2 regions of the Burkholderia sp. APQ4-4ca genome follow, and region 1 is predicted to be linked to the other one. Evidence: predicted binding sites of a transcription regulator. Region 1 holds the regulator's gene; the other holds the start of a gene.
What was found. Region 1 encodes HrcA, which represses chaperone genes, less so after heat shock. Its sites were predicted from a motif close to TTAGCACTCNNNNNNNNNGAGTGCTAA; they were not measured.
Positions count from the first base shown of each region.

Region 1 (10,623 bases):
GGCCGTGGTCGACGCCGAGTATTGCGGATACATCGGCATCAGCAGCACGCGCTCGACGCCCGCGCGCTTGAACTGCGCGAGCGCGTGCGCAATGTTCGGGCTGCCGTAGCGCATCGCGTAATCGACCATCACGTGATAGCCGTTCGACACGAGCAGATGCCGCACGCTGTCGGTCTGGCGCTCGGTGTACACGCGCAGCGGCGAACCCTCGGGCATCCAGACGGCCGCGTATTTCTTCGCGGACGCACGGCCGCGCAGCGGCAGGATCAGCGTGCGCAGCAGCACCTGCCAGACGGCCTGCGGGATTTCGACGACCCGCGGATCCGACAGGAATTCGGCCAGGTAGCGCCGCACCGCGCGCGGCGTGGGCGCGTCGGGCGTGCCGAGATTGATCAGCAGCACACCGACGCGATGGGCGGCCGCGACGCTCGAAGGCGGCTCAAGATCGAAACGCATGGGCAAGAACGTGCTCGGGGCACGAGACCGGACGGCCCTCAATTATAGCGGGCCGTCTCGATCGGGTCGGCTGGCCGATCGGCCGACTGGCGGCGCGCACGACGCCGCGGCACGATGGCGGAACGGCGTCGGCTGCCGCGGTTACTGCTGGCTCAGCGTGAGCGACAGCAGCCGCGCGGTGATGTCGACGATCGGTATCACGCGGTTGTACGCCATCCGGGTCGGGCCGATCACGCCGAGCGTGCCGACGATCTGCCCGTTCACCTCGTACGGCGCGGTGACGACGCTCATTTCCTCGATCGGCACGAGCGTCGATTCGCCGCCGATGAAGATCTGCACGCCCTGGGCGTGGCTCGACACGTCGAGCAACTGCAGGAGGCCCGTCTTTTGGTCGAATACGTCGAACAGCTTGCGCAGCCGCGCCATGTCGGACGAAAGATCCGCCACTTCGAGCAGGTTGCGCTCGCCGGAAATCAGCACGGTGTCCTCCGTGTCGGGCACCTCGGTGCTGGCCGTCACGGCCGCGTGCATCAGCGTGGTCATGTCGCCGCGCAACTGGTCGATTTCGTCGCGCAGGCGGCGGCGCACCTCGTCGAACGACAGCCCGGCGAAATGCGCATTGATGTAGTTGGACGCCTCGGTCAGCTGCGACGGCGAATAGTCGCGCGGCGTCGCGAGCATGCGGTTCTGCACGTCGCCCTCGGGCGTGACGATGATCAGCAGGATGCGCTTGTCGGACAGGCGCATGAACTCGATCTGCTTGAACACGTGGCTGCGGCGCGGCGTCAGCACGACGCCCGCGAATTGCGACAGGTTCGACAGCACGCTCGCGGCGGCGGCGACCACCCGCTGCTGCGGCTCGCCGGCCTGCAGCGTGTTCTGCACCTGGCGGGCGACGGCCTCGGCGTCGATCGGCGCCTCGACCGTCAGCATCGTATCGACGAACAGCCGGTAGCCGCGCGGCGTCGGCACGCGGCCGGCCGACGTGTGCGGGCTCGACACGAGGCCGAGCTCCTCCAGGTCGGACATCACGTTGCGGATCGTCGCCGGGCTCAGCTCGAGCCCGGAGTAACGGGACAACGTGCGCGATCCGACCGGCTGACCGTCGGCGATATACCGTTCGATCAGGGTTTTCAGGAGGGTTCGTGCGCGAGGATCTAGCATGGTGGAAAATTTTAGCGCAACGGCGCGAGCGCGGCGAGTGGCGTCAACCACCGTTGCGCGGGCCGGCCCGATCCGGCCCCGCCGGCGCACTGCCGGTTCTTTTCGTCAACGAGCTATGGTGTAATGCCGGCATGAAAACCGGTAATCAGTTCAGTACTGTCGCGCTCGTCGGCCGGAGCAACACGCCCGGCATCGCCGAACCGCTCGCCACGCTGGCGGACAGCATCGCCAAGCTTGGCTTCGAAGTGGTCTTCGAAGGCGACACCGCTCGCGAAATCGGCATCGCCGGCTACCCGGCGCTCACCCCGGCCGAAATTGGGGCGCGAGCGGACGTGGCGATCGTGCTCGGCGGCGACGGCACGATGCTCGGCATCGGCCGCCAGCTTGCGCCATACCGGACACCGCTGATCGGGATCAACCACGGTCGGCTCGGCTTCATCACCGACATCGCGGCATCCGACATGCACGCGCTCGTCCCCGTGCTGCTGGCCGGCAAGTTCGAGCGCGAGGAGCGCTCGCTGCTCGAGGCGCGGATCATGCGCGACGGCGAACCGATCTACCACGCGCTCGCGTTCAACGACGTCGTCGTGAACCGCAGCGGCTTCTCCGGGATGGTCGAGCTCCGCGCGTCGGTCGACGGCCGCTACATGTACAACCAGCGTTCGGACGGCCTGATCGTCGCGACGCCCACCGGCTCGACCGCCTATGCGCTGTCGTCGGCCGGCCCGATTCTCCATCCGCAGTTGGCCGGCATCGTGCTCGTGCCGATCGCGCCGCACGCGCTGTCGAACCGGCCGATCGTGCTGCCCGACGATTCGAAGATCGCGATCCAGATCGTCGGCGGCCGCGACGTCAACGTGAACTTCGACATGCAGTCGTTCACGTCGCTCGAGCTGAACGACACGATCGAGGTGCGCCGCTCGAAACACACGGTGCCGTTCCTGCACCCGATCGGCTACAGCTACTTCACGACGCTGCGCAAGAAGCTGCACTGGAACGAACACGCATCGAACGAAGACGACAAGGCGTCCTGACGCCGCTCCGCCCGACACCATGCTCCGCCACCTCTCGATCCGCGACTTCGTCATCGTCGCCGCGCTCGATCTCGAATTCGACAGCGGCTTTTCCGTCTTTTCCGGCGAAACCGGCGCCGGCAAATCGATCCTGATCGACGCGCTCGCCCTCGCGCTCGGCGAACGCGCCGACGCGAGCGTCGTGCGCACCGGCTGCGGCCGCGCCGACATCACGGCCGAATTCACGCCGCACGACCGCGTCGCGCGCTGGCTCGACGAACACGCGTTCGACGCCGAGGACACCGTGATGCTGCGCCGCGTGATCGACGCGAACGGCCGGTCGCGGGCCTTCATCAACGGCACCAGCGCGACGCTCGCGCAACTGCGCGAACTCGGCGAGATGCTCGTCGACATCCATGGCCAGCACGCACACCAGTTGCTGATGCGGCCCGACGCGCAGCGCGAACTGTTCGACACGCACGCGGGGCTCGTCGCCGATGCCGCGAACGTCGCGCGCGCGTGGCGCGTGTGGCGCGACGCGACGCAGGCGATCGATGCGGCGAAGGCGCACGAGCGCGAATTGCAGCTCGAACGAGAAAAGCTCGCGTGGCAGCTCGCCGAACTCGACAAGCTCGCGCCGCAAGCCGGCGAATGGGACGAAGTCAGTAACGAACACAAGCGCCTGTCGCATTCGGCGAACCTGATCGAAGGCGTGCGCGGCGCGCTCAACGCGCTGTCCGAGTCCGACGACGCGATGCTCGCGCAGCTCGGCGCGATCGTGTCGAAGCTGCGCGGCCTGGCCGACTACGACACCGCGCTCGGCGATGCGCTCGCGTCGCTGGAGCCGGCCGAGATCCAGTTGCAGGAAGCCGTCTATTCGCTGTCGCACTATGCGCAGCGCGTCGATCTCGACCCGGAGCGGCTCGCGCAGGTCGAAACGCGGCTCGACGCGTTGCACTCGACCGCCCGCAAGTTCCGGCTGCCGCCCGACACGCTGCACGAAGAGCATGCGGCGCGCCGCGCCCAGCTCGCCGCGCTCGACGCGGCCGCCGATCTCGGCGCGCTCGAAGCCGCGCAGGCAAAGGCGCGGGAAGCCTATCTCGCCGACGCCAGGCGCCTGTCGAAGGCGCGCGCGCAGGCCGCGAAGGCGCTCGGCACGGCCGTCACGGCCGGCATGCAGGAGCTGTCGATGGCGGGCGGCAGCTTCGAAGTCGCGCTCGTGCCGCTCGCCGACGGCGGTCCGCACGGGCTCGAGCAGGTCGAATTCCGCGTGGCCGGGCACCCGGGCGTGCCGCTGCGACCGCTCGCGAAAGTCGCATCCGGCGGCGAACTCGCACGGATCAGCCTCGCGCTCGCGGTGATCGCCAGCGCGGCGAGCCAGACGCCGACCCTGATCTTCGACGAAGTCGACACGGGGATCGGCGGCGGCGTCGCCGAAGTGGTCGGCCGCCTGCTGCACCAGCTCGGGCGCGAGCGCCAGGTGTTGTGCGTGACGCACCTGCCGCAGGTCGCCGCGCGCGGCGACCATCATTTCCAGGTGGCGAAGGGCGCCGACGAACGCGGCGGCACCGTGTCGTCGGTCATCCCGCTCGACAAGGCGAGCCGCGTCGAGGAAGTCGCGCGGATGCTCGGCGGGCTCGAAATCACGGCCACCACGCGCAAGCACGCGAAGGAAATGCTGGCGGCCTGACCTCGACACCCCACGGCTGAATACAAAAAGACCGGCGCACGCACCGGTCTTTTTTTGCGAGAAGCAGCCTCCCGATCGCGCCCGCACTGCCCGTCGATTCGCACGCCCGCCTCAAACACTCAACTCAAACGCCCGTTTCAACCGCCCCGAACACCCGCGCCCACAGCGCCGTCACGGCCGCGCGCTCTTCGGCCACCACCGCCGGATCGACGCGCGCCTTCTCCATCCCGTCGAGCCGCAGCTTGTGCTGCAGCTTCCGGTACGTGCGATACGCGGCGCCGACGCGCTCGGCCTCGTCCTCGCCCATCAGCCCGAAACGCGCGACCTCGCGCAGCAGCGCGATATTGCCGGTATTGCGGATCAGTTCGGCATCGCTCGACGCATGCAGCAGCACCCAGTACTGGACGATGAACTCGATGTCGACCATTCCGCCGCGATCGTGCTTCAGGTCGAACAGTTCGGTGTGGTTCGGATGGCCGGCGAACACCTTGCCGCGCATGTCGACGATCTCCTTCGCGAGTACCGCCCCGTCGCGCGGCGTCGTCAGCACCTGCTGGCGGATCGCCTCGAAATCCGCGCCGATCTGCGCGTCGCCCGCGCTGTAGCGCGCGCGCGTCAGCGCCTGGTGCTCCCACACCCACGCGGTGTTCGCCGCATCGCCCTCGCGCAGTTGATAGCGGCGGAACGCGTCGAGATCGGTGACGAGCAACCCGGCCTCGCCGTTCGGCCGCAGACGCAGGTCGATGTCGAACAGCGCGCCCGCGCCGGTCGCGGTCGTGAGCCAGGTGATCAGGCGCCGCGTGAAGGTCGTGTAGACGTCCGCCGCGCGCTCGTCCGGGTCATCGTACAGGAAGATCAGGTCGAGATCCGACGCATAGCCGAGCTCCTTGCCGCCCAGCTTGCCGTACGCGATCACCGCGAACTTCGGCACGTCGCGATGGCGCTTCGCGAGCTGCGACCACACGACTTCGATCGTCACGTCGAGCACCGCGTCGGCCAGCTCGGACAGCCGGTCGCTCACGTGCTCGACCGACAGTTGCCCGGCCAGGTCGATCAGCAGGATCCGGAACACCTCCGCGTGCTGCGCGTGGCGCAGCAGGTCCATCTGCTGCTCGGGGCCGTCGGCTGCCGCGAGCCGCGCGCGCAGCGCATCCTTGAACGCGGGCCAGTCGAACGGGCTCGCGATCGCCTCGTCGTCGAGCAGTTCGTCGAGCAGTTGCGGGTGGCGGATCAGGTAGCCGCCGCCCCAGCGCGTCGCGCCGAGCACCGACAGCACGCGGTCGAGCGCGGCCGGATATTCGGTCAGCAGCGCCAGATAGACGCCGCGCCGGCTGACCGTCTCCAGCAGGTCGAACAGGCGCACGATCGTGTCGTCGCGGCGCGCGGCGTCGATCTTCGGCGCGGCATCGAGCGCCCGCTGCGCGACGCTGTCGAAGCGCTGCCGGCTCTTTTCCGGCAGCCCGGTATAACGCGACGATTGCCAGACCGCGCGCAGCCGCGCGAGCACGGCGGCCGGATCGGCGAAGCCCAGGCCGTCGAGGCGGGCGACCAGCGCGTCGTCCTCGCCGTCGTCGGCCAGCGCGCCGCTCCAGATCCACGCGGCCGCCGTGTCGTCGCCGGCCGCGCACGGCCCACCGTTCGCCTTGTCGGCAAAAATCTGGTCGAACTGCGCTTCGACGAACGTGCGGTGGCCGTCCAGCACCGTCATCAGCGCCGCGTAGTCGGCAAAACCGAGCGACGCGGCCAGCGCCGCGCGCTCGTCGGGCTCGACCGGCATCGCGTGCGTCTGCGCGTCGTTGCGGTACTGCAGCCGGTGCTCGAGCGTGCGCAGGAAATTGTAGGCGTCGGCGAGGCGCGCGCGTACGTCGTCGCCGATCAGCCCGCGGGCCTGCGCATGCCGCAGCACCGCGAGCGTCGGCCGCACGCGGAATTCCGCATCCTGGCCGCCGCGGATCAGCTGGAACACCTGCGCGCTGAACTCGATCTCGCGGATCCCGCCGCGCCCGAGCTTGATGTCGTCGGCCTTGTCCGGGCGCATCGACGCGCGCCGCGCGGCTTCGTGCCGGATCTGCTGATGCAGCGAACGGATCGCGCCGATCACGCCGAAATCGAGATAGCGCCGGTAGACGAACGGCTTGACGATCGATTCGAGCTGCGCCGCGAGCCGCTGCGCGGCGTCGCTGTCGCCTTCCGACACGAGCCGCCCCTTGATCCACGCATAGCGCTCCCACTCGCGCCCCTGCACGTAGAAATATTCCTCGAGCATGCCGATGCTGCAGACGAGCGGCCCCGAATCGCCGTTCGGGCGCAGCCGCATGTCGACGCGAAACACGTAGCCGTCGGCCGTGACCTCGGACAGCACGCCGATCAGGCGCCGGCCGAGCCGCGTGAAGTATTCCTGGGTGGACAGCGGCGAACGCGCGCCGCCGGTGGTCTCGCCGTCGTCCTCGTACACGAAGATCAGGTCGATGTCCGACGACACGTTCAGCTCGCGGCCGCCGAGCTTGCCCATCCCGACCACGCCGAGCACGACGCGCTGACCGTCGGCGCCGCGCGGCTCGCCGTACTGCGCCTCGAGTTCGGCCGACAGCAGCGCGAGCGAGCGCTGCACGGCCACTTCGGCGAGATCGGTCATCGCGCCCGTGACCTCGGCGACGTCCGCGAGCCCGCGCAGGTCGCGCTCGGCGACCGCGCCGAACGCCTCGGCGCGCAACTGCCGCAACGCGCGCTTCAGTTGCTCGTCGCCCGGCGCGGCGGCGCCGGCCGGCGTCGCGAGCAGCGCGGTGAGGCGCGCGTCGAGCTGCGCGCGGCCGAGCGGCGCGGCCGCCCACGCGGCGATCTGCTCGGCCAGCGCGGGCCGGGCGGCCGCCGCGCGGGCAAGGTAGCGGGAATAGGACGTGCTGATCAGGGCGGAAGCGTCGGTCATCGAGAAACGGGCCTGGCGAAAAGGCCGGCGGCAGCGGGCCGGCGCGTACGCGCCCCGCTGCCGCCGGCCCCATGGACTCGGCGCGGCCTCGCCGGACGCGCATGCGCCCGTCGCGACACCGCGCGCCGGAAAGCCCGTGCCGCGCTGCCCCCAACGGCCGCCGGCACGAACCCCTGTGATACATTTCAACGTCAATCTGCAAAACTACCATATCGCCGCCCGTCCGCCGCATGTCCGACCGTCAGGAATCCGCCGTAGCTGCGCCCGAAGCGGGACCTCCGAAGCACGATCATCCGGTCCTGCGTCGCGTGTTCAAGGTGACGCTGGCAGCCGGGATCGGCACCTACTTCGTCGCGGCCGGCGCCTTCCTCGGGCTGCGCTACGTGCTGCTGCCCCGCATCGACGAATTCCGCCCGCGCATCGAGCGCGCCGTGTCCGACAAGCTCCATGCGCAGCTTTCGATCGGCAAGCTTTCCCCGAACTGGTCCGGCATGCAGCCGGGCGTCGAACTCACGAACCTGACGATCCGCGGCCGTGACGGCAAGGTCGCGCTGTCGGTGCCGCACGCGACGGCCGCGCTGTCGTGGATGTCGCTGCTGCGGCTGTCGCCCGCGCTGTCGAGCCTGATCGTCGACCAGCCCGACCTCGTCGTCGCGCGGGCGGCCGACGGCTCGCTGAGCGTCGCGGGCGTCGGCGTCGCGACCACCCACGGCGGCAACGACACGTTCGGCACGTGGCTGCTCAAGCAGGAGGCGATCGTGCTGCGCGGCGGCACGCTGCGCTGGCGCGACGCGCAGCACGACGCACCGGAGCTCGTGCTGTCGGGCATCCGGCTCGCGGTGCTCAACGACGGCCGCGTGCACAAGGCCGCGCTGCAGGCGCCCGCGAACGGCACGCTGCTGCTCGGTCCGCTCGATTTCCGCGCGCGCTTCAAGCACAAGCCGCTCGCGCCGATCGGCAAGCCGGCGAACTGGACCGGCGACGCGTACCTGTCGACCGGCCCCGTCGACCTGCAGACGCTCACGCGCTATCTCGACGTGCCGCTCACGATCCACGCGGGCCGGATCGACAACGCGATCTGGGCGACCTTCGGCGACGGCCACCTGCGTTCGGCGGGCGGCGACCTGCAAGGCGCCGACGTCGTGCTGCGCGTGCGCCCGACCCAGCCGCGGCTCGACGTGCCGACCGTCGGCTTCGGCTGGGACATGGTGCTCGATGCGGGCCACGACTACACGCTGCACCTGACGCGCTTCAATGCGGAGCTCGGCCAGCCGCCGCTGCCGGACGGCACGCCGCTCGCCCGCTCGCTCGCGCTGTCGACGCTGACGGCGCGCTACCGCGTGCCGACCGCGAACCAGGGGCAATTGCTCAGCGTGGTCGGCGACCGCGTCGATCTCGGCATCCTTAGCGAATTCATCCGGGGGCTGCCGCTGCCGGCACGCCTGCGCAACGAGCTGATCAAGATCGACCCGCGCGGGATGGTGTCGAACTATCACATCGAGGTCGAACGCGCGAAACCCGCGCGCGCCGATCTCGCCGACGAGGAGCGGCGCATGGGCGCCGCGCCGATCGTCCGCTACCGCTTCCTCGGCGATCTGCAAGGCATCAGCTTCGCCGCGCAGGAGCCGCCGCCCGGGCTCTCGCCGCGCGGCCACCCGCGCGCCGGCTGGCCGGGCGTCGAGAACCTGTGGGGCCGCGTCGATGCGAACGAGACCGGCGGCGCCGCGCATATCGACACGGTCCACGCAGCCGTCACCGTGCCCGGCGAATTCGACGAGCCGCGCCTGACGTTCGACCGGCTGCGCGGCAACGCCAAATGGACGATCACGCCCGCGCCCGGCGACAAGCACGCGCGCGTCGACGTGTCGCTGCCCGACCTGTTCGTGTCGAACCCCGATGCCGAAATCGCGGTGTCGGGCTCGTACACGAACCCCGGCCACGGCCGCGGCTCGCTCGATCTGCGCGCCGATTTCGCGCGCGCGTCGGTCGCGCGCATTCCGCGCTACCTGCCGACCGGGATGTCCGAGCACCTGCGCAACTATCTCGGCCATGCACTGCAGGACGGCAACGTGACCAAGGGCGCGTCGATCGTCGCGCGCGGCCCGCTCGAGAAATTCCCGTTCGAACACGAGCCGGACGCCGGCGTGTTCCACATCGTCGCGCCGTTCACCGGCGGCCGCTTCGAGCCGACGCCGTACCCGCCGCGCAAGCTCGCGAACGGCACGCCGAGCGTCTGGCCGGCGCTCGACGGAATCGACGGCGTGTTCGAGCTCGCGCAGAACAAGCTGCGTTTCGACATCCGGCGCGCGCACTACAAGCGCGTCGCGCTGACGAAGGTCGCGGGCCGCATCGACGATCTCGGCAATCCGTCGCACTCGCCGCTGATCATCGACGGCCATGCGCGGGGCCCGCTCGCCGACCTGATCGACTATGCGGACCACAGCTCGCTCGGCACGATGAGCCACCACGTCGGCCAGCGGATCGACGCGCAGGGCCCCGCGTCGCTCGCGCTCAAGATCACGATTCCGCAACACGTCCCCCATCCGCACACACACCTCGAAGGCGCGCTGGCGTTCGGCGGCAACACGCTGTCGACCCGCGGCGTGCCGCCGCTGTCGGCCCTGCGCGGCAGCGTCCGCTTCACCGAGGCCGGTGCATCGCTGCACGACCTGTCGGGGCGCTTCCTCGGCGGCCCGGTGCGCGCGAACGGCACCTTCCGGTCGCACGGCCCGTACGCGGTGGACGTCGACGGCCGGCTCGCGCTCGACGCCGCGCGCGGCCTGAACCTGCACGGCGCGGCCGCCGCGCTGCTCGAACACGTGGTCGGCGACGCGCCGTACAAAGTCGCGGTGCGCGGCGCGCCGGGCCGGCTGCCCGACGTCAGCGCGCAATCCGACCTGACGGGCGTGGCGCTGAACTTCCCGGCGCCGTTCGCGAAACCGGCCGGCACGCCGATGCCGTTCCGCTTCACGCTGCAGCCGGCGCCGCAGGCGGACGGCAAACGTCTCGAACACGCCGACCTGACGCTCGGCCCGGTGACCGCGACCTACCTGCTCGATGCGACGCGCGGCCAGCCGCTGCGCGCGGTACGCGGCGCGATGGGCATTCACCGGATGCCCGACATGCCGCAGGAGGGTGTGAGCGCGGCCGTCGACGTCGCCGAGCTGGACGCCGACGCGTGGCTCGCCCTCGCCCACACGCTGAAGCCCGCCACGCCGCGCGCGCCGGAACCGCAGGCCGCGCCGCGCGTCGATTTCGCGAGCTTCGCGCCGAAGCGCTTCGCGTTCCATTTCGACACGCTGAAGCTGCTCAAGCGCAACTGGGAAAACGTGATCGTCGGCGCGTCGCACGTCGACGACCTCTGGCAGGCGAAC
Region 1 is NZ_JBYQCG010000235.1:29,868-40,490, forward strand. It holds partial or broken gene hemH (ferrochelatase) at 1-456, opposite strand, end outside; gene hrcA (heat-inducible transcriptional repressor HrcA) at 598-1,620, opposite strand; gene AC3IFE_RS29990 (NAD kinase) at 1,752-2,654, shown strand; gene recN (DNA repair protein RecN) at 2,674-4,323, shown strand; gene glnE (bifunctional [glutamate--ammonia ligase]-adenylyl-L-tyrosine phosphorylase/[glutamate--ammonia-ligase] adenylyltransferase) at 4,448-7,249, opposite strand; gene AC3IFE_RS30005 (YhdP family phospholipid transporter) at 7,480-10,623, shown strand, end outside.

Region 2 (10,623 bases), on a different contig from region 1:
CGGTCACGACGCCGAGCGCACGAGTGGGCGCGGCAGCGACCGCGTCGTGCTCGGCCCGCGCGGCATCGGCCTCCCACAACGCTTCGGATGCGGGCGTGCCGGCGACGTGCCAGTCGACCGTCAACCCGTAGTCATGCAGCACGTCGACGAACGCGACGTCCTCGGCTGCGGCGCCGAACAGCGCGAAATCGCGCCACAGCAGCGCCACCGTCTCGCGCACCAGTTCGGGCGGCGCGCTGCGCCGGCCCTGCGCGTGTTCGCCGAGCAGCAGGTTGATCCGCGCGAGAAAGTGCTTCAGCTCGGGCGCGCCGCTTGCGCGCAGCGCGCGTACGCATGCGGCCGCGAGCCGCCAGAAATCGTAGGGCCCGTCGTCGGTGAGCGCGGCCAGCATCGCGTCGAGTTCGTCGAGCGCCGCGCCCGGCGCGCCGTGTCCGGCCCGCAGCACGCCGAGCAGCGCCTGCTCGTAGCGGGCGCGAATCCGGGCCGCGACTGCATCGGGCAGTGCGCGCAACGTGGCAGGCGGGACCGCACGGCCGGCCAGCGCGAGCGCATCGAGCGGCACGCTCGCGCGCAGGTCGGCGGCGCCTTGCGCGCGCAACGCACGGAAATGCTCGAAGAGAACGGGCGAACACGCGAGCTCGCGCAGGTTGTGGCGCCCGACGGCCGCACGAAAATCGCGCAGCGCCGCCCGCCAGCCCGCCGAAGTCGGCTCGGTGGCGAGGAGCGGCACGTCGGCCGCCAGTTGCCCGGCGAAACGCGCGGCCGGCAGCCAGCCGGCTTCGGCCAGCACGGCCGCGGCCGCCGCAAGCGGCGCCGCGGCGTCGTCGCGCCGCTCGAATGCGTCGGCGGCCGCCGCCAGCCACGCGTCGGCCGCGCGCACGGCCCCGCCGCGCGGGTTGGGCAATGCGTCAGGTTGGGGAACGTTCGCCGGATCGGACGTCATGGACACGCGCGCCTGTCATCGTCAAGTCGCTCGCGCGAACCGCGGTGCGCGAGCACCGGGCCGGGGCGAGGCCTGAGCAGAGTGTCCGTGGGCCAGCGGTCCGATCAGATCTGGACCATCTCGAAGTCTTCCTTGCGGGCGCCGCATTCGGGACACGTCCAGTTGATCGGGACGTCTTCCCAGCGCGTGCCCGGGGCAATGCCCTCTTCCGGCAGCCCGGCTTCTTCGTCGTAAATCCAGCCACAAATCAGGCACATCCAGCTCTTGTATTCCATCTTAAGCCGCGTCGGGGAAAAGTCGGTAAATTCGGGAGCCATGATGGTACCGTGTCGGGGCCGGACTGCCTAGCAATCGCGCTGGAGGACGGCAACTACGTTGCGCTGCGCTAAAAAATCCGTCGTCCCGGCCGGATTCCACCGCATAATGGTCGAAAAGTGCGGCCTGCCGGGCAACACGGGGCCGAACCAGCCCATTCGCCTCGCCGTCCGCATTTCCGTCGCTTGTCCGTTTTTCTCTTGCCCCATTTCTACATGTCCAGCAACGCCCCTCCGATCGTCCTTACCTTCGGCCTGTCCGATCCCACCGGCGGCTCCGGCCTCCAAGCCGATCTGATGACCCTGGCGAGCATGGGCTGTCACGGCGTGTCCGTCCTGACCGGCTATACCGTGCGCGACTCGGCCGCCTGCGAAGAAGTGACCGGCCTCGACCCCGACGTCGTCGCCGCACAGGCGCGCATGCTGCTCGAGGACATGCCGGTTGCCGCGTTCAAGATCGGCGCGGCGACGCGCGCGGAAGTCGTGAGCGCGATCGCCGAAGTCGTCGCCGACTACGACGGCGTGCCGCTCGTGCTCGCGCCGGACTTCACGCTCGACGACGAGCACGTGCTCGCCGCCGACGACCTGCGCGAATCGATCGCCGACCTGCTCGCGCCGCAAACCACGTTGCTGGTGGCCGACCACGCGACGCTGATCGCGCTCGCGCAGCCGGACGGCGACGCCGAGGCGCCGAATCTCGACGCGGCCGTGTCGCATCTGCTGTCGCAGGGCTGCGAATACATCCTGTCGTCGGAAACGGGCTCGCACCGGCTCGTCAATACGCTGTACGGCGAGGAAGGCCAGCTTCGCGAAGACATGTGGGATCGCTCGCCGCACCGGCTGATGGGCATCACCGATACGCTCGGCGCGGCCATCGCGGCGCTGCTCGCGAACGGCCAGGAGCCGCCCGAAGCCGTGCGCGAGGCGCAGGAATACCTGTACCAGGCCGTGCGCGACGCGTTCCGGCCCGGCATGGGCGCGTATCTGCCCGACCGGTTCTTCTGGGCGCGCAGCAACGACGAGTCGGACTCGCCGCCGGCCGTGAAGGCCGACCTGGTGTCGAGGACGTCCCACCGGCATTGAGTCGCGACGCGGCGGGCAGATTCCGCCGCCGTACGCCGCGCCGCCTTGGCGCGTGACGGATCCGGCCGCCCCGCGCACGCATCAAACCGCGCGCATAAAAAAAGACCCGCATCGCTGCGGGTCTTTTCTTTTGGCTGGAGCGCGCATCGCTGCGCGCTCCGGACACCGTCGACCGAAGTCGATTACATGTCCATGCCCATGCCGCCCATGCCGCCCGGCATGCCGCCCGGCATCGGTGCGTCTTCCTTCGGCAGTTCCGCGACGGCTGCGTCCGTCGTCAGCAGCAGGCCTGCGACCGAAGCTGCGTTCTGCAGCGCGGTGCGCGTGACCTTGGTCGGGTCGACGACGCCGGCTTCAACCATGTCGACGTACTCGCCCGTTGCTGCGTTGTAGCCGTAGTTGCCCTGGCCTGCAGCAACCGCCGCCACCACGACGCTGGCTTCTTCGCCGCCGTTCGTGACGATCTGGCGCAGCGGCTCTTCCATTGCGCGCAGCACGATCTTGATGCCGGCGTTCTGGTCGGCGTTCGCGCCGGTCAGGCCTGCGATCGCGGTGCGTGCGCGGATCAGCGCGACGCCGCCACCGGCCACGATGCCTTCTTCCACAGCTGCGCGCGTCGCGTGCAGTGCGTCTTCGACACGTGCCTTCTTTTCCTTCATTTCGACTTCGGTCGCGGCACCGACCTTGATCACTGCAACGCCGCCTGCCAGCTTGGCCACGCGCTCTTGCAGCTTTTCACGGTCGTAGTCCGACGTCGCTTCTTCGATTTGCGCGCGCACTTGCTTCACGCGTGCTTCGATGTTCACGGCTTCGCCTGCGCCGTCGATGATCGTCGTGTTTTCCTTGCCCACTTCGATGCGCTTCGCCTGGCCCAGTTCTGCCAGCGTTGCCTTTTCGAGCGTCAGGCCGGTTTCTTCCGCGACGACTTGACCGCCGGTCAGGATCGCGATGTCTTCCAGCATCGCCTTGCGACGATCGCCGAAGCCCGGCGCCTTGACCGCAACGGTCTTCAGGATGCCGCGGATGTTGTTGACGACCAGCGTGGCCAGTGCCTCGCCTTCGACGTCTTCAGCGATGATCAGCAGCGGACGGCCAGCCTTCGCGACTTGCTCGAGCACCGGCAGCAGATCACGGATGTTCGACACCTTCTTGTCGTGCAGCAGCACGAACGGGTTGTCGAGGACGGCGACTTGCTTGTCCGGGTTGTTGATGAAGTACGGCGACAGGTAGCCGCGGTCGAACTGCATGCCTTCGACGACGTCGAGCTCGTCGGCCAGCGACTTGCCGTCTTCGACGGTGATGACGCCTTCCTTGCCGACCTTGTCCATCGCTTCAGCGATGCGATCGCCGATCGACGAATCGCTGTTCGCCGAGATCGAGCCGACCTGTGCGATTTCCTTGTTGGTCGTGCACGGCTTGCTGATCTTCTTCAGCTCTTCGACAGCCGCTGCGACTGCCTTGTCGATGCCGCGCTTCAGGTCCATCGGGTTCATGCCCGATGCGACGTACTTCATGCCTTCGCGAACGATCGATTGCGCGAGGACGGTTGCCGTCGTCGTGCCGTCGCCTGCGTTGTCGCTGGTCTTGGAAGCGACTTCCTTGACCATTTGCGCGCCCATGTTCTGGAGCTTGTCCTTCAGCTCGATTTCCTTCGCGACCGACACACCGTCCTTGGTGACCGTCGGGCCGCCGAAGCTGCGCTCGAGCACGACGTTGCGGCCCTTCGGACCCAGCGTGACCTTGACTGCGTTGGCGAGAATGTTCACGCCTTCGACCATCTTCGAACGGGCGGAATCGCCGAATACGACGTCTTTAGCTGCCATCTTCTAACTCCTTGAATTCTTGGGAATATGTACCGTCGGAGGACGCTTACTTGGCGTTGACCACGGCCATGATGTCTTCTTCGCGCATGACCAGCAGTTCCTGGCCGTCGACCTTCACGGTCTGACCTGCGTACTTGCCGAACAGGACACGATCGCCGACCTTCACGTCGAGCGCGATCGGGGCGCCCTTGTCGTCGCGCTTGCCCGGGCCGATCGCCAGGACTTCGCCCTGATCCGGCTTTTCAGCAGCGGCGTCGGGGATCACGATGCCCGAGGCGGTCTTGGTTTCCTGATCCAGGCGCTTGACGATCACGCGATCGTGCAAAGGACGAAGGTTCATATTCACTCCTCTCTTGACTGAGATTGAAGAACGCTTAGGGAATCTGCCCGGCTGGGTGCCCGGCAGAGAATTGTTAGCACTCTCGTGCAGCGAGTGCTAATTATATGGACGGGTTTTGACAAATTCAAGAAGGAGAACCGGAGGAATTTTCGGGGAGGCGACGCGGCGGGAAAAACACGCAAAAACAACAAAAACTCCTTTTTAAACAAAGACATGTGGCATTCATCCAACCCGAACGGCGGCGCCGTGCGGCCCGCCGAACCCATCCAGCCCCGTTTGGACACCGGGTAAGCCCGGAGTTCCTGAGACCGGCGACCTCGCATCAAAAAAACCGTGCGGGCGCCGATTTCGTCCGCCACGACGTGCTCGCTCGCCGGCGTGGCCCGGCCGATTTCACGCGTCGGCGCAGTCCGCGCCGGACAGCGGCCGGAAGGTCCGGCCGTCCGTTTCGACGGTCGCGCCCAGCCGGCGCGCGAGCCCCTTCGCGCCTTCGCGCATCACGACGTCGTGATTCCATCGGAACAGCGGCCGCGCGAGCGGCTCCAGCCAGTTCATCCAGCCGTGCGTGCGGATGTGCCAGTCGTAGCGCACGACGGTGCGCGCGCCGTCGGCGGCGAACGACCAGCGGCCGTCGCCCTCGATCGCGCCGCTCGCATGGCCTTCGAGCGCGTGCGGCCGCTCGACGCGCCGCACGCGCATGTCGAAGGTCAGCCGGTACGGCAGCGCGCCCTTCCAGGTATACCGGTGCAATGCGCCGACGCCGCGCGCGTCGCCGGGCTCGAGCTCGACGGTGCGCACGGCGCCCTTCCACCAGTCGGGCCAGCGATCGGCCTGGTAGATCGCGTCCCAGACCGCCGCGAGCGGCGCATCCACCCGCCAGGTCGTCGAAAACCGGTACTCCGCCATGCAGCCTCCGGCATGCGCGTTCAGGAACACGGCGCGCCGTCAGGGCGCGAAGAAACGCTCGGGAAACGCGACGTCGATTTCCACGTCGTCGAGCGTCACGGTTTCGAGCGGCACGTCGTCGTCGCCGGCATAGCTGACGACTTTCAGCGGAAAACCGTCCGCGGCGTCGAGCCACAACCGGTAGCGATGCACGCCGTCGACCGCGTGCGCGGGCGCGCCCGTGACCAGCACGCGTTGCGCGGTCCGGCCGCCGACGGCCTCCTCGCCTTCGGTCACCGTCGCGCCGCCCTGCTGCAGCGCATGGACGTTGCGCAGCAGTTCGCCGACGTCGGAGCGGTCGACCCGGTGGCCGGCGCGGTCGCGCACGAGCGGATTGGACGGCGACAGCGTCAGCGCGGGCGGCGCATGCGTGCCGAACGGGCGCAGCGTGACCTTGCCGTCGCCGGGATCGTATGCGAGCACCGCGCCGCGATGCGGCGACACGAAATCCATCCGGACGAAGCCGGGTTTCAGGTACGCGTAGCGGATTTCGGTGTGCTCGCCGTCGCGCGCCGACGAGCGGATCGTCGCGCGGTACGAGCGGACGTGGTCGAAATGCGCCTGCGCGGCGGTCACGGGATCGGCTGTCATGCTCGCTCCTATCAGGCTCGCGGCCAGCAACGCGGCGATCACGGCGCCGCCTCGACTTCGAGCACGCCTTCCATCCCGCGCTCGCGATGGCTTCTGAAAAACAGCAGCCGGTGCGTGCAATAGTAGGCGAATCGCCCGGGCTGCACCGGCGTGAAACGGAACGTCTTCGGCGTCGTATCGAGTTCGGTGCGTACCGCGATGCCGGCCTGCGGCGCGTCGATTTCGAAACTGTGCGGCACCACGCCGGGCTCGGCCGATACCGTGAGCTCGACCGGCGCGTGCGCGCGGACGATCACATGATTCGGCCGGAAGAAATAGCTGCCGCCGACGATCGTCACGCGCTGCACGCCATCGGCATCAACCGGCACGCGCACGGGCGGGTCGCCGTCCGCGTGCGCAAGCATCGTGCCCGCGAGGCACGCCGTCAGCACGAGCCCCTTCATCATCGCCATCTTCATCGCCTGCTCCCCGCGGGCGCCGCGCGTCACCCCTTCCACGCATCGGTCGGCCCGCCCAGCGCACCGCATGCGTCGATCGCCAGCTCGCGCAGACGCCGTTCGTCGCCACGGCCGGACAGCGCATAACCCATGCCGCGATCCGACCAGAAATACGTGTAGCGGCCGTCGGCCGACAGCGCCTGCGGCGCGAGACGCCGCGCGTCGTATGCGGTCATGTACAGCGTCACGCGCGCGCCGTCCGCGCGCTGGTACATGAGCTGCGCGGCCGGCCCCGCGTCGCCGGGCAGCAACCGGCCGCCCAGCAGCGCGTAGCCGTATTCGTCGAGCGACGGTGCGCGCACCGGCCGACCGACGCGCGCGGACAACCACGCGGCGAGACGCCCGGGATCGGCCGCGCCGACTTCCACCGGATGTTCGCGGTCGGCCGCGTACACCGCGTACGCGACATCGGCGCGCGCGGCGAACGCCGGTTCGCGGCCGAACGCCGCCCAGCCCGCATGCAGCGCGACACCGATCAGCAGCCCGGCCGCCAGCCCCGCGAACGCATGCGCGACGGCGCGCCAGCGCGACGCGCGGCGCTGCACGAACAACGCGGGCGCCGCGCCCGGCAACGGGAACAGCGCCTTCAGCGCATCGCGCTGTGCGCGGTAATGCGCGAATCGTTCGGCTTCCTGCGGATCGGCCTGCAGGCGCGCGAGGACCTCGCGCCGCTCATGCCCGGACAGTTCGCCGTCCAGCAGCGCGGACAGCAGTTGCGCCGACGCATCGTCTTCCTGCTCGTTCGAAGGCTTGCGCGGATCGTCCATCATGGCTTCCCGATCACCCGTAACGTGGCCGCGCCGTGCGTCGACGGCGCGTCCGACAGCAGCGCGCGCATCTGGGCGCGCGCCCGCGCGAGCCGCGACATCACGGTGCCCACCGGCACGCCGAGCACCTGCGCGGCATCGCGATAGCTCAACTCCTCGAGCGCGACCAGCAGCAGCACCTCGCGCTGTTCGACCGGCAGCCGGTACAGCGCGCGCTGCACGTCGCGCAACTCCAGCCCGCCGACCTCGCCGGCCGGCGCGGCCATCGTCTGCCAGGGCGCCGTCGCATCGTCGACCGCGATCTCGTGCCGCGCGCGCAACTGGTCGATGAATCGGTGCCGCAACAGCGTCAGCAGCCATGCGCGCAGGTTGCCGCCGTCGCGCGGCGGCCGGTTCAGCGCACGCTCGAGCGTGTCCTGCACGAGATCGTCGGCCCACGCGCGCTCGCCCGTCAGCGCACGCGCATAACGCGTGAGATGCGGAAGCCACACCAGCAGGTCCGATTCATAGCTCATCGGGGCGCCTCGCGCGTCGCCGCGCAGTCACGGTCACGGCCGCGCGACGTGCCACATGCCGCCGATTCCGTCGCCGCCCGCGTCGCCGGCCTGGTGGTCCATCTTCCAGCGATACAGCGGACGGCCGCGGTATGCCCATTGCTTTTTGCCGTCGTCGCGGGCGACGAGGCTCAGCGCGCCCGACGCCTTGTCGTACGCGTCGGCGAGCGCGGGCGGCCAGTTGGCCGCGCACGTGCCGTCGCACATGCTCTTGCCCGGCGCATCGCGATCGAACACGTACAGCGTCATGTGGGCTTCGTCGACCAGTTTCCCGTCGCCGACCTGGGGCGGTTCCGCGGCCGCCGGCCGCACGATCGCCGCCGTCAACGCGGCAGCGAAGAGCATCCGTTTCATTCCCGTTCTCCTTGGCGTCGTGTCGCGACACGCTGCCGCCGGGCGGGACGATCGGCTTCGTCGCGATCATTATCCCGCCGGGCGGCCGTGCCGGAACTCGGTATGTAAACGGACGGCGGTGGTCGGTTATTCCATGCGGCGGCGCGACGAGCGGCGACGCATCATTCATACGACGCAAGCACGCGGGAAGCCGGAAATGACAAAGCGTCGTGCGGTTGCTGCCGGTTACCTCGGCAATGCGCCGGTCGGCGACCGGAGCAGCGTCGTCACCGGTGCGAGCGGGCTCCCTGCGCCGCCGACGTTGCCAAACGTGCCGGTGACCTGGTTCACGACGTCCTGCGCGTGCCGGCGGCCAAAACCGCATCTGCGCGCCCCAAGTTCAGCCGAAACGTACAGGCCGATACGGATGGGGATCGATATAAGTCGGCGCGCCCGTCATCATTTCGGCGAGCAGGCGGCCGGTGGCGGGCCCAAGCGTGAGCCCGTGATGGCAGTGGCCGAACGCGAACCACAAATGACGGTGGCGCGGCGCCGGCCCGATCACCGGACGCATGTCGGGCGTGCACGGCCGCATCCCGAGCCACGGTTCCGGATCGAGCCGCTCGCCGATGCCGAACGCGTCCCGCGCCAGCGGTTCGGCGCGCGCGAGCTGCACGCCGGTCGGCGGCGCGTCGCGCGGCGCGATCTCGACGCCCGTCGTGAGCCGCAGGCGGCCCCCCTCCATCGGCGCGACGACGAAGCCCGCCTCGGTATCGCACACGGGCACGTTCAGCGGCGCGCGTGTCGGCCGGTAATGCATGTGATAGCCGCGCTTCGCGCGCAGCGGAATCCGGTAGCCGAGCGGCGCGAACACCTGATCGGACCACGGCCCGAGCGCGACCACGGCCGAGCGCGCCGAGATCGGCCCGTGTTCGGACCGGACCTGCCAGCCGTCGTCCACCTGCACGAGCGTCGTCGCGTCGCCGTGCACGAACGTGCCGCCGTCGCGCTCGAACAGCCGCGCATAGGCCTGGGTCAGCCCGCCCGGGCTCGACACGGTCTTCGGATCCTGCCAGTGGAATGCGCCGCAGAATGCGTCGCCGATACCGGGCTCGCGCGCACGCAACGCATGCGCGTCGAGCACGGTCATCCGCAGCCCGTGCGCGGCGGCAACCTGCTGCTGCACGCGCGCTTGCGCGTCGAACAGCGCGGGCGAACGGAACGCCTCGATCCATCCGCCGTCGTGCACGAGCGGCTGCGCGTCGGTGCGCGCGAGCAGCGCATCGTGCTCGACGACGCTCGCCGCGACGAGCGGCAGCAGGTCGCGCGCGGCGGCCGCGAGCCGCTGGGGCGACGATTCGCGCCAGAAGCGCGCGAGCCAGCCCGCATACGCAGGCAGCGCGCGGTAATCCCAATAGAGATCGACCGAACGGTTGCGCGCGTAGCGCAGCAGCGTGCCGAGCCGGCGCGGAAACGCATACGGCACGACCGACGAGCGCTCGATCAGCCCCGCGTTGCCGTGGCTGGTTTCCTCGCCGGGCGCGCGCCGGTCGACGAGCGCGACGCGCAGCCCGCGATCCTGCAGATGCAGCGCCGACGACACGCCGACGATGCCGGCCCCCAGAACGATGACGTCGAAATCCATGGTCCCCCGCACTGCGTCGAGATGGGATGCGCGGTGCGCCGGCCCGCGGCCGGCACGCGGCGGCGCTTACTTCGCGATGATGTCGCGCTTGAAGTACTTCTGCGACAGCGCGCTCAGCGTGCCGTCCTTTTTCAGCGCGTCGAGCGCGCCGACGATCTTCGCCTGCAGCGCCTTGTCGTTCTTGCGCAGCCCGAAGCCGGTGCCTTCGCCGAGGGTCGCCGGATCCTTCAGCGGCTCGCCGACGATCTGGTAGCCGCGACCGGCCGGCTTGTCGAGGAACCCGTCCTGCGCGGTCTGCGCCTCCTGCACGGCCGCGTCGAGACGGCCCGCGACGAGATCGGCGTAGATCTGGTCCTGATCCGGATACGACACGACGGCCACGCCCGCATTCGCCCAGTGCGCCTTCAGGAAATCCTCCTGCGACGAGCCCTGCAGCACGCCGACGTGCTTGCCGCGCAGGCTCGCGACGTCGGGCTTCAGCGGCGAGCCGCGCTTCGCGACCATCACGATCGGCACCACGTAGATCGCCGGCGTGAAGTCGATGCTTTGCTTGCGCTTCGCGGTGATGTTCATCGCCGAATTGATCGCGTCGAACTTGCGCGCCTGCAGCGCCGGGATCAGCCCGTCGAACGCATTCTCGACCCACACGCACTTCATGTTCAGCTTCGCGCATACCGCGTTGCCGACATCGACGTCGAAACCCTGCAGTTGACCGGCCGGCGTCTTGCTCTCGAACGGCGGATAGGCGGCTTCGATCCCGAAGCGCAACGTGGTCTGTTCGGCATGGG
Region 2 is NZ_JBYQCG010000227.1:25,311-35,933, forward strand. It holds gene AC3IFE_RS26255 (FimL-related protein) at 1-943, opposite strand, end outside; gene AC3IFE_RS26260 (rubredoxin) at 1,048-1,218, opposite strand; gene AC3IFE_RS26265 (hydroxymethylpyrimidine/phosphomethylpyrimidine kinase) at 1,474-2,340, shown strand; gene groL (chaperonin GroEL) at 2,523-4,163, opposite strand; gene groES (co-chaperone GroES) at 4,210-4,503, opposite strand; gene AC3IFE_RS26280 (SRPBCC family protein) at 4,897-5,409, opposite strand; gene AC3IFE_RS26285 (LolA family protein) at 5,449-6,081, opposite strand; gene AC3IFE_RS26290 (quinol oxidase) at 6,078-6,497, opposite strand; gene AC3IFE_RS26295 (anti-sigma factor family protein) at 6,524-7,306, opposite strand; gene AC3IFE_RS26300 (sigma-70 family RNA polymerase sigma factor) at 7,303-7,818, opposite strand; gene AC3IFE_RS26305 (COG4315 family predicted lipoprotein) at 7,852-8,211, opposite strand; gene AC3IFE_RS26310 (NAD(P)/FAD-dependent oxidoreductase) at 8,591-9,835, opposite strand; gene AC3IFE_RS26315 (ABC transporter substrate-binding protein) at 9,902-10,623, opposite strand, start outside.
Region 2: groES (co-chaperone GroES) is a predicted target of HrcA. The motif match lies at 4,577-4,603, and genes of this name have one in related genera.